3 regions of the Kocuria atrinae genome follow, and region 2 is predicted to be linked to each of the others. Evidence: riboswitches for the same ligand, from Rfam matches in the RefSeq annotation. Region 2 holds a riboswitch; each other region holds the start of a gene.
What was found. Region 2 has a riboswitch for thiamine pyrophosphate ahead of ABD283_RS05060 (3-oxoacyl-ACP reductase). Riboswitches for the same ligand answer to the same signal wherever they lie in the genome.

Region 1 (4,244 bases), on a different contig from region 2:
CTGCCGCGCTGAGCAGGATCAGTTGACCGAGCAGGGCGATGCCGCTGGTCACCGGGTCCGCGCTCACCACGAGAACCACCGTGATGAGCAGGGCCCCCAGCAGTTTGATCACGGCATTGGAGCGGCCCACCGGGCTGAACCGGGCGGTGTCCGCAATGGCGGTTACGCTCATGTTCCCAACCTCATTTCCTGGGCGTCGAGTGCTGCGATCAGTTCCCGGTCGTGGGTCACGGCCACCACTGCGGTGCCGCGTTCCATCTCCTCGACCAGCATGTTGACCAGTTCACGCCAGGTCTGTGCGTCCTGGCCAAAGGTGGGTTCGTCCAGGATGAGCACGTCCGGGGCGGATGCCAGCACGGTGGCCACGGACAGCCGCCGCTTCTGGCCACCGGACAGCGTGAACGGGTTGGCATCGGCAATGTCCGCAAGGTCAAGACGGTCCAGCAGAGTGTTGATGCGTTCCTCGTCCACGCCGGGTCCCGCCCCGCGGCGTGCTGCTTGTAGCGGCCCGTATTCCAGTTCGGCCCGCACGGTGGAGCATAGGAATTGATGCTCGGGGTGTTGGAACACGCTGCCGATTCGGGTGATGAGTTCGGTCCCCTCCCACAGCGAAGGGTCTGCGGGCGCGTTCCCGGCCAAGGCCTCGGTGGCCCTCACGGTTCCCGCGCACGGCAAGAGCAAGCCAGCCAGCGTCAACGCCAGCGTGGACTTTCCCGCGCCGTTCTCGCCCGTGATGGCCAGAGCCTGGCCCGCTCGGACGGTCAGGTTGATATTCGCGGCCGTCGGAATAACATTCTCAGTTACGTATATGTCGCCCTGCGTAGAATTCCCGCGGGACCAAGCCTTCCGCTCCCGACGACGCCGCCGCGCCACCGCACGCGAGCTCGATTGCGTGCGGCTCACGGCCAGTCCTCGCGTTTCCAACAACGGAGCGGCCTGCGATTCCCTGACCGGGGCGGGCCGAGTCTGCGGGGTCCAGTCCGGAACCCACGTGCCCTGGCGTTGCAACAGCTCGCGGGCGTCCACGAGGACCTCCCGGGCGGGGCCGTCGAAGGCAATGCTTCCGTTGTCATCGAGCACGATGACTCGGTCCACCACCGACTCCCACAGGCCCACCCTGTGCTCGACCACGATCAGAGTGGTGCCGACCTGCGTTACGGCGCGGTTCACGGCGTCTCGCAGCTCTATCGCTCCCTGCTCGTCCACGCTCGCAGTCGGTTCGTCCAACAGCAGGAGTTTGGGGCGCATGGCCATGGTTCCGGCCAGCGCGAGACGCTGCTTCTGACCCCCGGACAGCGCCGTCGTGGAGTGCTCAAGAGGTAAGTCCAACCCGACCTCGGCCAGGGCCGCGCCCACGCGGCCCCAGATCTGCTCGCGAGGTACGGCGAGATTCTCCAGGCCGAAAGCGACGTCGTCACCCACGCGCGCCAGGATGACCTGCGTCTCCGGGTCCTGGTGCATGAAGCCCACCGACCCGCGGGCGTCGCGCGGGTCCAGGCCGTTGACCGTGAGGTCCCCGGAGCGGGATTCGCCGTCCGGGTCCTGTTCGACCCCGGCCATGGCCTGCAGCAGCGTCGATTTGCCGGCTCCAGACGGGCCCAACAGCATCACGCGTTCGCCGGGTCGGATCCGGGCGCTGACCGCGCTCAGGGACGGCCGATCACGCCCCGGGTAGTGCCAGCCGAACTCCGTGAGCACCACTTCCGCCCCGCGTTGCTCAACCGCCACCCGCGAACTCATCGCCGTGCTGCGCCCGATACCAGGCCGTTGAGCACACCCGTTTTCTGCAACGCCCGGGTGACCAGCCACATCAGGACACCGGCGATGACCGCGCCGGACAGCGTGGTGAGAGACGCGTAGACCACTTGCTGGTCAAGCGCCCATTCGAAGTTGTACATGATGTTCTCGCTGACGCCCATGAACAGGCCAGCCAAAGCGCCACCCGCCGTGGCAACGGCCAGTCCGAACTTCCGGTAGCGGGTCAGCAGGAACACGATCTCCACGGCCGCACCCTGGATCAAACCGGAAATGATCACGGTCCACCCGAAGTGCGTGCCCAGGAATCCCTCCAGTACGGCCGCGAGCAGTTCGCAGAAAATTGCCGCACCGGGCTTACGAATGATCAGCGCACCCAGAGTTCCGGCGATCAGCCAACCGCCACCGATCAAGCCCGTGGCCGGCGGGTAGGCGACCGCAGCCGTGGTCGCTACGGGGTACAGCAGGTTGGCCCACGCCCAGAAGACGACGGCGCACACAGCCGCCAGTACCGCCACCACCACGATGTCGACCACCCGCCAGGACTTCTGGGGCGTGGTCTTGCGCGTGCGAGATGTGTTCGTCTGAACCTGTGTCATGTTTCATCCTCCTGATGAGTACAGGAGGGGAAAGAACCGCGCACGGATCGTGCACGGGTCCTTTGAGATGCTCGACTCCCTATCGCCGGTATGACCCGGATCAGGTTCGAGGGTCTGCGCTGGTGCGCACTCTCAGCGCCACTCGGGCGCTCCCCTGTCGTTAGTAGCTCATCCTAGACCACAACCACAGACCGAAAGAAGCGGCGGGGTCGCGTTCGATGAACGCAACCCCGCCGCTTCAGGCGGTCCGAGGAACTCAGATCTCGGACTGTGACGTGTTGTCCTGATCGTCGTCGGTGTCCAGCTTGTGCATGGCACGCTGAACGCCCACCTTGACCAGGGTGGTCACCAAGCCGGTGAGCAGAGCCCACACGATGATGTCGCGCCATGCCTCGTCCGGATCCGGGTTCTTGGCGGGGGGCTCGTTGCCGGTGACCCGCTTCCATCCCGCGGTCAGGATTTTGGTGGACAGAGCGGTACCGCCCAAGGATGCCGCGGTGCTGGCCAAATCGATAACTTTGCTCATGTGACTCTCCTCATCAGGGTTCTCAGTTTTCTTACCAAGCATACGAATCGCCGGGTAGTACTTCGACAACTTCAGCCCGTATCGAGCTGAAAATTTAGTCCTCGCGCCGAGTGCTTGCGTACTCGACCACATTCTTCAGGTCGTCCTGGGTGAGGTTCTCCTCGTGCAGGTGCTTGGAGCGGTACGCGGAGCGACCCACCATGTGCGCCGAGACCGGCACGGTGAGCAGCATGAACAGCCACGCCAGGATCAGCAGCGGAATCATCTTGGGGTCACGGCCCTCGATCGCCACCGCAGTCAGCAGCAACAACAGGCCGAACACCTGGGGCTTGGTACCCGCGTGCATGCGAGACAGCAGATCCGGGAATCGCACCAGACCCACGGCGGCGGCCAGGGACATCAAACAACCGACCACCATGCACACGGCGGCCACGATATCCAGAATGAGTTCGAGCGTCATGACTTCCCCGTTCCCACGTTGCGGGCCACGGTCACGGATCCCAGGAACCCGATGAGCGAGACAATGACCAACAAGAAGATGTTGTTCATGTGGTGGTTGTAGACCATCTCAATGGCCAGTGAGGCACCCACAATGGCCAGCAGAACGTCACTGGCGATCACGCGATCCAGGAGCGACGGCCCCTTGGCCAGGCGATAAATGGCTCCGGCCGCAGCCAGTACCAGGAGAACTCCGCAGATCCACACTGCTATCTCGAACACGGTTTACTCCTTTCCCCGGTCGGATGCCTCGTTCGCACGGTGCATCTGGGTGGACGGCGAGTGGACCATGCCCGTGGCAGTGGTGTCATCGCCTCTGGACTCCTGCTTCAATTCAGCCAAGTCCGCCTTGCTGCCCATGATCCGGATCCAGGCCGCTTCGGTCCGCAGAGCGGACTTACGGAAGATCTCCGCTTGCTCCTCGTTCGAGACGTCCAACACGTGGAAGTAGAGGATGCCCGAGCCACGGTCCACCTCGACCACCAACGAACCGGGGATCAGCGCCATGGTGTGGCCCACCGCGGTCATCAGCAGGTCGTTGTTCTGCCTGAGCTTCACACCCACCACGGCGTTGTGCACCGTGGGTCCCTGGACGAGAGCGAGCTTGAACACGTGGAAACTCGCCTTGGCGACCTGCCACACGAACGTCACCACGAAGACCGCGAAGTGGATCACGTTGAAGCGACCCGACAGTTTGATCGGCGGCAGGGTTAGGGCTCGCGTCACGATCAAGGCCAGGATCAGCCCGAAGGCCAGGTTCCCCAGGCTCCAGTCGCCCCAGAGAGCACCCCACACCACGACCAACCACAACAGCAGAGGGATGTCGGCGCGGAACGTGCTCTGGGAACGCTTCAGTGTGGGAGAAG
Region 2 (4,244 bases):
GACCAGATCGAGTGGATTCCCCCGCAGAACTGGGATCCGGAAGTGCGGGTGGCCGCGAACCTTCCGGTGCAACTCGTCTACCCGATCCGTCATCTGTATCTGAGCGCCATTGAGCGCGCCAAGGACCACATCTGGATCACCACGCCGTATTTCATCCCTGATCAGCAAATTTTGGAAGCGCTCACGGCTGCGTCCAAGCGGGGCGTGGACGTGAAGGTCATGGTTCCCAAGGATTCGAACCACATCCTGGCTGACTGGGTGTCCCGCGGTTTCTACGGCCAACTACTGGACGCGGGGGTGACCATCCTGTTGTATGCCGCGTCCATGATCCACGCCAAGACCGCAACCATCGACGGTGAATGGTCCACCGTGGGCACCGCCAACATCGACCGGCTGTCGCTGACGTTCAACTACGAGACCAACGTGGAAATCATCGACCCGGATTTCGCGGCGGAAATGGAGAAGGTCTTTGAAGCTGACTCCGAGCACTGCGAGGTCCTCAGCTCACCGCGCTGGCGTGACCGTCACCCCATGGCGCGGTTCGCTGAGACCATACTGATTCCGCTGCGCCCGATCCTCTAACCGGGATAGGAACGGGTCAGGTCTGCGCTAGGTGGCCTCGCAACGTGGTCGCTTGATACTCGGTGCGGTAGATACCGCGCCGTTGCAGTTCCGGGACCACGAGTTCCACAAAATCACGCAGTGAATGTGGTTGTTGCGGCGGCATCAGGTTGAAGCCGTCCGCGCCTCCGGTATTCAGCCACAGCTCCATCTGATCGGCAATGCTCGACGGCGTGCCCACCATGGTGTAATGCCCTCCTCCGGCAGCCAGCCGCCCCAGCAGTTGCCGGACCGTGGGCTGTTCCGCCTCGATGATGCGCAGAATGGTCCCGTAACGCCCTTGCGGGCCAGTGAACTCCTCGAGGGGAGGCAGCGGGGGCACGGGTTCGTCCAGCTCCCATTCCGAACAGTCCTGTTCCACGAACGTGCTCAATTGCGCCAGGGACTGCTCGACCGGGAGCAGCATGTCCACCGCCCGTTGTTTTTCGAGGGCCTGCTCGTGCGTCTCACCCACGTAGGTCACCAGGCCGGGCATGATGAGCACGCTCTGAGGATCCCGGCCCGCTTGTGCAATTCGCTGTTTCACATCCGAGTAGTACTCCTGTGCGGACGGTAGATCATAGGCGACCGCGTAAATCCCCTCGGCGTAGTCCGCGGCCAGTTCCCGCCCCGGCCCGGACGCCCCCGCCTGGAACAGCACCGGCTCACCCTGCGGGGAGCGGGGAACCGTGAGGGGCCCGTCCACCAGAAAGTGGTGACCGTCGTGATTCACCGGAGTGATTCGAGACGAGTCTGCGTACACCCCGTTCCGGTCCGGCCGCAGCGCATCCGAGTCCCAACTGGACCACAGCGAGCGGGCCACTGACACGAACTCCCGCGCACGCTCGTACCGCTCCGTCTTGGGCGGCATAGCGGTGTACCCGTGATTACGAGCCTCCGCATCGAACATGGATGTCACCACGTTCCAACCCACTCGACCGCCGGAGATGTGATCCAGCGAAGCCAGCATGCGTGCAGCGTGAAAGGGAGTGAAGAAGGTGGTGGAAACCGTGCACACCAGCCCAATGTGGGTTGTCGCCCGGGCCATGGCGGACAGAGCCGTCAACGGTTCCAGGAACCACCGAGGGCCGTCCTCCACGGAGCTGATGCTGTGGCCGTCCGCAAAGAACACGGCGTCGAACAAACCTCGTTCGGCTAATTGCGCGAGCTCCTCGTAATACGCGATGTCGCCCAGCCGTTCGACGGGTGAATCCGGTGCGCGCCATGCCGCCTGGTGATGACCCGCGCCGAACAGGAACGCGTTGAGGTGCAACTTCTTGCGCTGAGCAGCCATTCAGTCCATCACCAGTCCGCCGTCGACCACCAGGTTCTGGCCGGTCACCGAACGTGACCAGTCAGAGGCAAAGAACAGCGCGGAGTCGGCGAATTCTTCCGGCGCGGTGGCGCGGCCAAGGGGCGTTGAGGCGGCGATCAGATCGAACACGGCATCGGGGGTGGCCGAACTCGCATCGGTGGTTCGCAGCAGACCACCGGAGATCATGTTCACGGTAATCCCCTGCGGACCGAGTTCCTTGGCGGCCGTGCGGGTCAGCGACAACAGCGCAGCCTTGGCCGCGGTGTAGTCGTGGTACGGAACCACGGGGTTTTGGAACAGATTGGTGCCGATATTGATGATCCGGCCCATGCCGGCTTCGGCCATTCCGGGGGTCACCGCCCTGATCACGTTGAGGGCGCCACCCACCGCACCGTTGAGCTGCTGGTTGAAGTGCTCCCAGGTAATGGTGTCCAGGGCGGGGCGGTCATCCCCGTTGAAGCTGAAATCCACCAGGGCGTTGTTGACGGCCACCGTGACAGGCGCACCAAAATGCTCACTCGCCTTGGCCACCATGTCGGTGACCTGTTCGGCATCGGTAACATCCGCCTGCAGACCAATCACATGGTCTTCACCCAGCTCGGAGACAAGTTGATGGGCTCGTTCCTCGCTTTGGCGGTAGTTGATCACCACCCGAGCACCTTCGCGGACGAAGGCGCGAGTCAGGCACTCGCCCAAACCTCGTGCTCCGCCGGTGATGAGAACGATGTGCTCGTTGATCCGCATGCTCACTCCTGTGGCTCTACGGCGAGTGGATGCGTTAAAGCTCAGGGTTTACTCCCGGCTACGACATGACATCCCTTCGCCAGTGCTAACTGGACAGGTTCAACGGGTGTGAATCTCAGCCGGTCCTGCGCATCGTGTGATGCGTGTGGGAGCTCGGCACCCCGTGTCACTACTGTGTGAGTGTAGCCACACTCGGTGGGTAAAGCTAAAGCGCGCGCCACCAGTCATCCGCCGGGGTCACCGGTACGGTGCGCTTGTGTCGTGAACGCAGGAAGATCGTCTCCAGCCGCTCTGCGACGTCGTCGGTGATTTCTTTGCCCTCTAGATAATCGTCGATGTCGTTGTAGGTCAGACCCAGTTCGTCCTCGTCCGTGCGACCGGGGTTGTCGTCCAGCAGGTCTGCGGTGGGTGCCTTGGAGATCAGCGGTTCAGGCGATCCCAGGTATTCGAGCAGCTGCCGGTTCTGGCGTTTGTTCAGCCCACCCAGTGGCAGCAGATCCGCGCCGCCGTCGCCGAACTTGGTGAAGAAACCGGTCACCGATTCCGCGGCATGATCCGTTCCGATCACCAACAGATTGTTGTCCCCGCCGACGGCGTATTGGGCCGTCATGCGCACGCGCGCCTTGGTATTGCCTCGCGTGAAATCGGTCAGCTCCGATCCGGTGGCCGACTCGTAGGCCTCTTCGAAACCGCGCACGGCCGGAGCGACGTCGTAGGTAATGGTCTGGTCCGGGGCGATGAACGCGAGCGCGGCCTGCGCATCGGCCTCGTCGTGCTGCACCCCGTGCGGGAGACGCATCGCTACGAACTGGACGTCACTACCTTGAGCACGAAGCTTCTCCACGGCCAGTTGGGCGAGCTTGCCCGCGAGAGTGGAATCCACCCCGCCGCTGATACCCAGGACGAAGCCCTTGGTGTGAGTGGCCTCGAGGTAGTCGCACAGAAAATCGACCCTGCGTTCGACTTCCGCGGCGGGGTCGATCTGCGGTTTCACACCGAGTTCGGAAATGATCTGAGCCTGCAATTCGCGCATGCGGTCATGGTAGTACTCGCGTGTTTCCGCGGTGTGACATGTCTTCACACTCGGCTTTTCAAGGTTGACCCAAGGCCCACATGAGATGCTGGTCACATGAGCGAAAACACCGAATACGAGACCATTGTGGTGAGCCGTGACGGCCGCGTAGGCGTGATCACCCTGAACCGCCCCAAGGCTCTCAATGCCCTGAATGAGCAGACCATGAACGATGTGGTTGCTGCCGCTACCGAGCTCGATCGCGACCCGGACGTCGGCGCAATCGTCCTGACCGGTTCGGAAAAGGCGTTCGCCGCGGGCGCTGACATCAAGGAGATGGCCACTAAGTCCGCGGCCGAGATGTACCGCGTGGACTTCTTCTCGCCGTGGGATGCTTTCGCCCGCCTGCGCACCCCCAAGATTGCCGCCGTTGCCGGTTACGCCCTGGGCGGTGGCTGCGAGCTGGCCATGATGTGCGACCTGATCATCGCTGCGGACACCGCAAAATTCGGTCAGCCCGAGATCAATCTGGGCGTCATCCCCGGTATGGGCGGCACCCAGCGGCTCATCCGC
Region 3 (4,244 bases), on a different contig from region 2:
CGTGATTGTGCGCACCGCAGCGGAAGGTGCGTCCGAAGAAGAGCTGACCAACGACATCAACCGGCTGCGTTCGCAGTGGGAGCAGATTCAGGAGAAGGCCGGGTCCACCAAGACCCTCGCTCCCGAGATGCTCTATGCCGAGCCGGACCTGACCATCAAGACCGTGCGTGACGTCTTCAACGAGGACTTCACGGCCATGGTTGTGCAGGGCGAGCAGGCCTGGGACAACATCGAGGCCTACGTGACCTACGTGGCCCCCGATTTGCTGGATCGTCTGCAGCAGTGGACCGAGGACACCGATCTGTTCGAGTCCTACCGCGTGGAGGAGCAGATCCAGAAGGCGCTGGACCGCAAGGTGTACTTGCCTTCCGGCGGCTCGCTCGTGATTGACCGCACCGAGGCCATGACCGTGGTGGACGTCAACACCGGCAAGTTCACCGGCTCCGGTGGCAACCTGGAGGAGACGGTCACCAAGAACAATTTGGAAGCCGCCGAGGAGATCGTCCGTCAACTGCGGCTGCGCGACATCGGTGGCATCATCGTGGTCGACTTCATCGATATGGTGCTCGAATCCAACCGTGAACTGGTGTTGCGCCGCCTGGTCGAGTGCCTGGGTCGAGATCGCACCAAGCACCAGGTGGCGGAGGTGACCTCCCTGGGCCTCGTGCAGATGACGCGCAAGCGCATGGGCACCGGCCTGCTCGAGGTCTTCTCGGAGCCCTGCGAGGCGTGCGCGGGTCGCGGCGCAATCGTTCACGATCACCCGCTCAAGGGTCGTGCGGGAGATTCAGGTTCGGACCACCGCAACAATCGCAACGAGCGCAAGCGCTCCAAGCACAAGCAGCAGAACCAAGGTGGTCACCAGGGCAACCAGCAGGACAAGTCCAAGAACACCGGCAACGGTGGCAACGGTTCGGACCAGAGCAACGGCCACGAGGGCAACGACCAGGAGTCGAAGGCCCGCGCGGAGGCGGCACGTAACGCGCTGGCCAGTATCGCTGCCGCTTCCCAGCACGACGACGACGCCTCGGGCCACCAGGATGGCGGCCAGTCCGCCGACCACTCCGGTTCCAAGGACCAGTCGAAGGATCAGGGCAAGGACCATGCCGGTTCTAATCAGTCGGGTTCCCAGGACGGCCATGATCACGGCGACCAGGACGGCGATCGCCGTCGCAAGAAGCGTCGCGGCAAGCGTAGTCGTGGCCGCGGTCAGTCGGGTCAGGACGGCCAGGGTCACGATTCGTCGTCGAATGATTCTGCGGACTCCGCCGGCCAGAATCATGACCGTGATTCGGAGAATAAGGGCGAAAGCCAGTCCTCCAGCTTGACCATTCACGGCGAGGTCATCGAACTGCCGCACGGCAGCGGTTCCCCCGAGGAACAGCCGGAGAGCGGTCAGCAATCGCTCACGTTGGATTCGTTGACGGCTGCCTTCACCGAGGAGCCCGCGCAGGACTCATCCCAGGAGCAGCGATCGCGCGGCAACCGCCGGAGCCGTTCCCGCCGTGCCCAAAGCCCCGCCACGGACGAATCGCAGCAGAGGGGTGGGGAGGCCACTCCGGCAGCTGTTGAGACCTCGGAGTCTTCGCCCGCCCGGTCCACGGAAACTTCGGCCCCGAAGCAGACGTCGGCACGTTCGGCGGCCGCACCGGCTGCTTCGACCGAGACCAAACCGGCCACGCGGCGTCGTTCTCGCCGTGCTTCCGCACCCGCGGCGGCACCCGGAACGGCGAGTGTGCAGAAGCACGAGCCGGTCAGTTCCACGGACGCCGTGAAGCGATTCACCGCCGATGCATCCAAGCAGCAAGCGCCCAAGGCCTCCTCGCAACCCACCATGGTGGGCGTGGGCGTGAAGGCCGAGGACATGAAAATGACCGGCGGTACCAAGGGCTGACACAGGTCGCCATGGCCGACATATGACATGCCACAGGGGCGCGGAGATGAGTTCTCCGCGCCCCTGTGGCATGATCTGTATCACTGACACGGGGTGCCGCACGAGCGGCTGAGATAACACCCGTTGAACCTGATCTAGCTCGTACTAGCGAAGGGAATGTCGTGACTACTGCGCATTCTGATTCTTTGACCGTTCCCCGTGTGCTCTCGATTGCGGGAACTGATCCCACGGGTGGCGCCGGACAAGCCGCTGACCTGAAGTCCATAGCGGCCATGGGCGGCTACGGGATGAACGTGATCACCGCAGTGGTCGCGCAGAACACCACCGGGGTGACCGACATCCACACCCCTCCCGTTGAGATCCTTCGGGCACAGCTCGAGGCCGTGAGCTCGGACGTGGTCCTGGACTCCGTCAAGGTGGGCATGCTCGGATCCGTGGATGTGATCGAGACCGTGCGGGATTGGCTCGCGGACGTGAAACCACCCGTGACCGTGGTGGACCCGGTGATGGTGGCCACGGCCGGAGGTCGACTCTTGCGGGCGGAAGCCGAAACAGCGCTGCTCTCCCTGTTGCCACTGGCTGACCTGATCACGCCTAACCTACCTGAACTAGCAGTGTTGGCCGATGCCCCAACGGCCAACACGTGGGAGGAAGCACTCGAGCAGGGCAGACTCGTGGCCGACCGCTTCGGTGCTCGCGTACTGGTGAAGGGCGGCCACCTGGTGGGGTCCCGGACGCCGGACGCCTTGCTCGAGCCGGGACGTGTGGAACCCGTGATCACCCTGGATGACCCGCGGGTGGAAACCTCCAACACCCACGGCACCGGATGTTCGCTGTCCTCCGCCATCGCGACGCTCGTGGCTCGCACGGGGGACTGGGCCGGGGCAGTGCGTGCGGCACGCTCCTGGCTGCGGGGAGCCCTTGAGCACGCGGACAGCCTTAACGTGGGGCACGGCAACGGGCCGGTGCATCATTTCCACCACGTGCAGCACCTGCTGGGCGAGAGCGAGTCCACCGAACGTTTCACCGATTCCCTGTGGCGCGGCTGCGCCGGTGTGCGGGGTCAGATCGACGACTTGGAGTTCATCGCCCAACTGGCGGACGGGTCGCTGCCCTCCGAAACGTTCGAGTGGTACATGGACCAGGACATGCAGTACTTGGATGTGTATTCCCGCGCGCTGGCCGCTCTGGCAGCCGCGGCACCGTGTGAGACGGATCGGGAATTCTTCGCCGGGGGAGCGGCGGAAGTCGTCACCGTGGAATCCGCTCTCCACCGCTCTCGGCTGGGAGGGACCCAGCCACTGCCGCCTTCTGAAGTGACCCGGACCTACACGGATTTCCTGTTGGCCGCCACGGGGAGTGAGCCCTATGCGGTGGGCGCCGCCGCTGTGCTCCCGTGTTACTGGCTCTACGCCGCCGTGGGAAGTGCGCTCACGGAGAAGGCTCGTACGGCGGGCCTGGATCCGCACCCGTACGGAGACTGGCTGGCAACCTATGACTCTCCGGATTTCCAGCTGGCCACCGAACGCGCACGCGATATCGTGGATCGAGTCGCCAAGACCGCGGACCCGGCCACTCGGAAACGGATGCGGGACGCGTTCATGCGCGCGTGTGAACTGGAATTGCGGTTCTTCGCGGAGCCGGTTCGACGCGCCGGGGCACGCCCGTTTGCCGTAGCTTCCACGCATCGGGTAGTCTAGATTTTCGGTGCCGGGTACCAACGTGTGTGTGGACAGTTAAATCCACCGCGTCAGGCGGCACATTCGGGTTCACCTCCTGTTCGATGCGAAAGCCACGCGAGGCGCGGTCAGTTCTGACCGCCGCGACGTGATGTCTCGACATTCGTGGTCCTCCAGGTGTGTTCCCGTCCTTACACGTAGTCCATAGATGTCGAGAGAAGTGAGTTCCCAAGTGGTGTACGCGATTGTCCGCGCAGGCGGCCGCCAGGAGAAGGTTTCCGTTGGAGACCTCGTGACCCTTGACCGCGTCGCCGGCGAGGCAGGCAGCACCATTCAGCTTCCTGCACTGCTGCTGGTCGATGGGGACAAGGTCACCTCCGATGCCAAGACCCTGTCTAACGTCAAGGTCACTGCCGAGATCGTCGAGGACCTCCGCGGTCCCAAGATCTCGATCATGAAGTACAAGAACAAGACCGGGTACAAGAAGCGTCAGGGCTTCCGCGCCGAGCTGACGACCGTCAAGGTCACCGGCATCGACGCCTGAGTCACCCCGTCCCGTCAATTTTTCACACGAAGGTAGGCACACACCATGGCACATAAGAAGGGCGCGAGCTCCACTCGCAACGGTCGTGACTCGAACGCTCAGTACCTGGGCGTGAAGCGTTTCGGCG

Region 1: linked by a shared signal. The riboswitch ahead of ABD283_RS05550 (ECF transporter S component) and the one ahead of ABD283_RS05060 (3-oxoacyl-ACP reductase) in region 2 are both predicted to bind thiamine pyrophosphate.
Region 3: linked by a shared signal. The riboswitch ahead of thiD (bifunctional hydroxymethylpyrimidine kinase/phosphomethylpyrimidine kinase) and the one ahead of ABD283_RS05060 (3-oxoacyl-ACP reductase) in region 2 are both predicted to bind thiamine pyrophosphate.

Annotation. Positions count from the first base shown of each region.
Region 1 covers NZ_BAAAQA010000011.1:29,981-34,224, reverse strand. Annotated here, with positions in the region: gene ABD283_RS05560 (energy-coupling factor transporter transmembrane component T family protein) at 1-172, opposite strand, end outside; gene ABD283_RS05555 (ABC transporter ATP-binding protein) at 169-1,740, opposite strand; gene ABD283_RS05550 (ECF transporter S component) at 1,737-2,354, opposite strand; TPP riboswitch at 2,414-2,520, opposite strand; gene ABD283_RS05545 (DUF4235 domain-containing protein) at 2,611-2,880, opposite strand; gene mnhG (monovalent cation/H(+) antiporter subunit G) at 2,975-3,340, opposite strand; gene ABD283_RS05535 (MrpF/PhaF family protein) at 3,337-3,600, opposite strand; gene ABD283_RS05530 (Na+/H+ antiporter subunit E) at 3,604-4,244, opposite strand, start outside.
Region 2 covers NZ_BAAAQA010000008.1:99,822-104,065, reverse strand. Annotated here, with positions in the region: gene ABD283_RS05070 (phospholipase D-like domain-containing protein) at 1-582, shown strand, start outside; gene ABD283_RS05065 (LLM class flavin-dependent oxidoreductase) at 599-1,894, opposite strand; gene ABD283_RS05060 (3-oxoacyl-ACP reductase) at 1,895-2,659, opposite strand; TPP riboswitch at 2,714-2,833, opposite strand; gene nadE (ammonia-dependent NAD(+) synthetase) at 2,865-3,692, opposite strand; gene ABD283_RS05050 (enoyl-CoA hydratase) at 3,789-4,244, shown strand, end outside.
Region 3 covers NZ_BAAAQA010000002.1:263,083-267,326, forward strand. Annotated here, with positions in the region: gene ABD283_RS01810 (Rne/Rng family ribonuclease) at 1-1,894, shown strand, start outside; TPP riboswitch at 1,974-2,068, shown strand; gene thiD (bifunctional hydroxymethylpyrimidine kinase/phosphomethylpyrimidine kinase) at 2,056-3,594, shown strand; gene rplU (50S ribosomal protein L21) at 3,806-4,117, shown strand; gene rpmA (50S ribosomal protein L27) at 4,163-4,244, shown strand, end outside.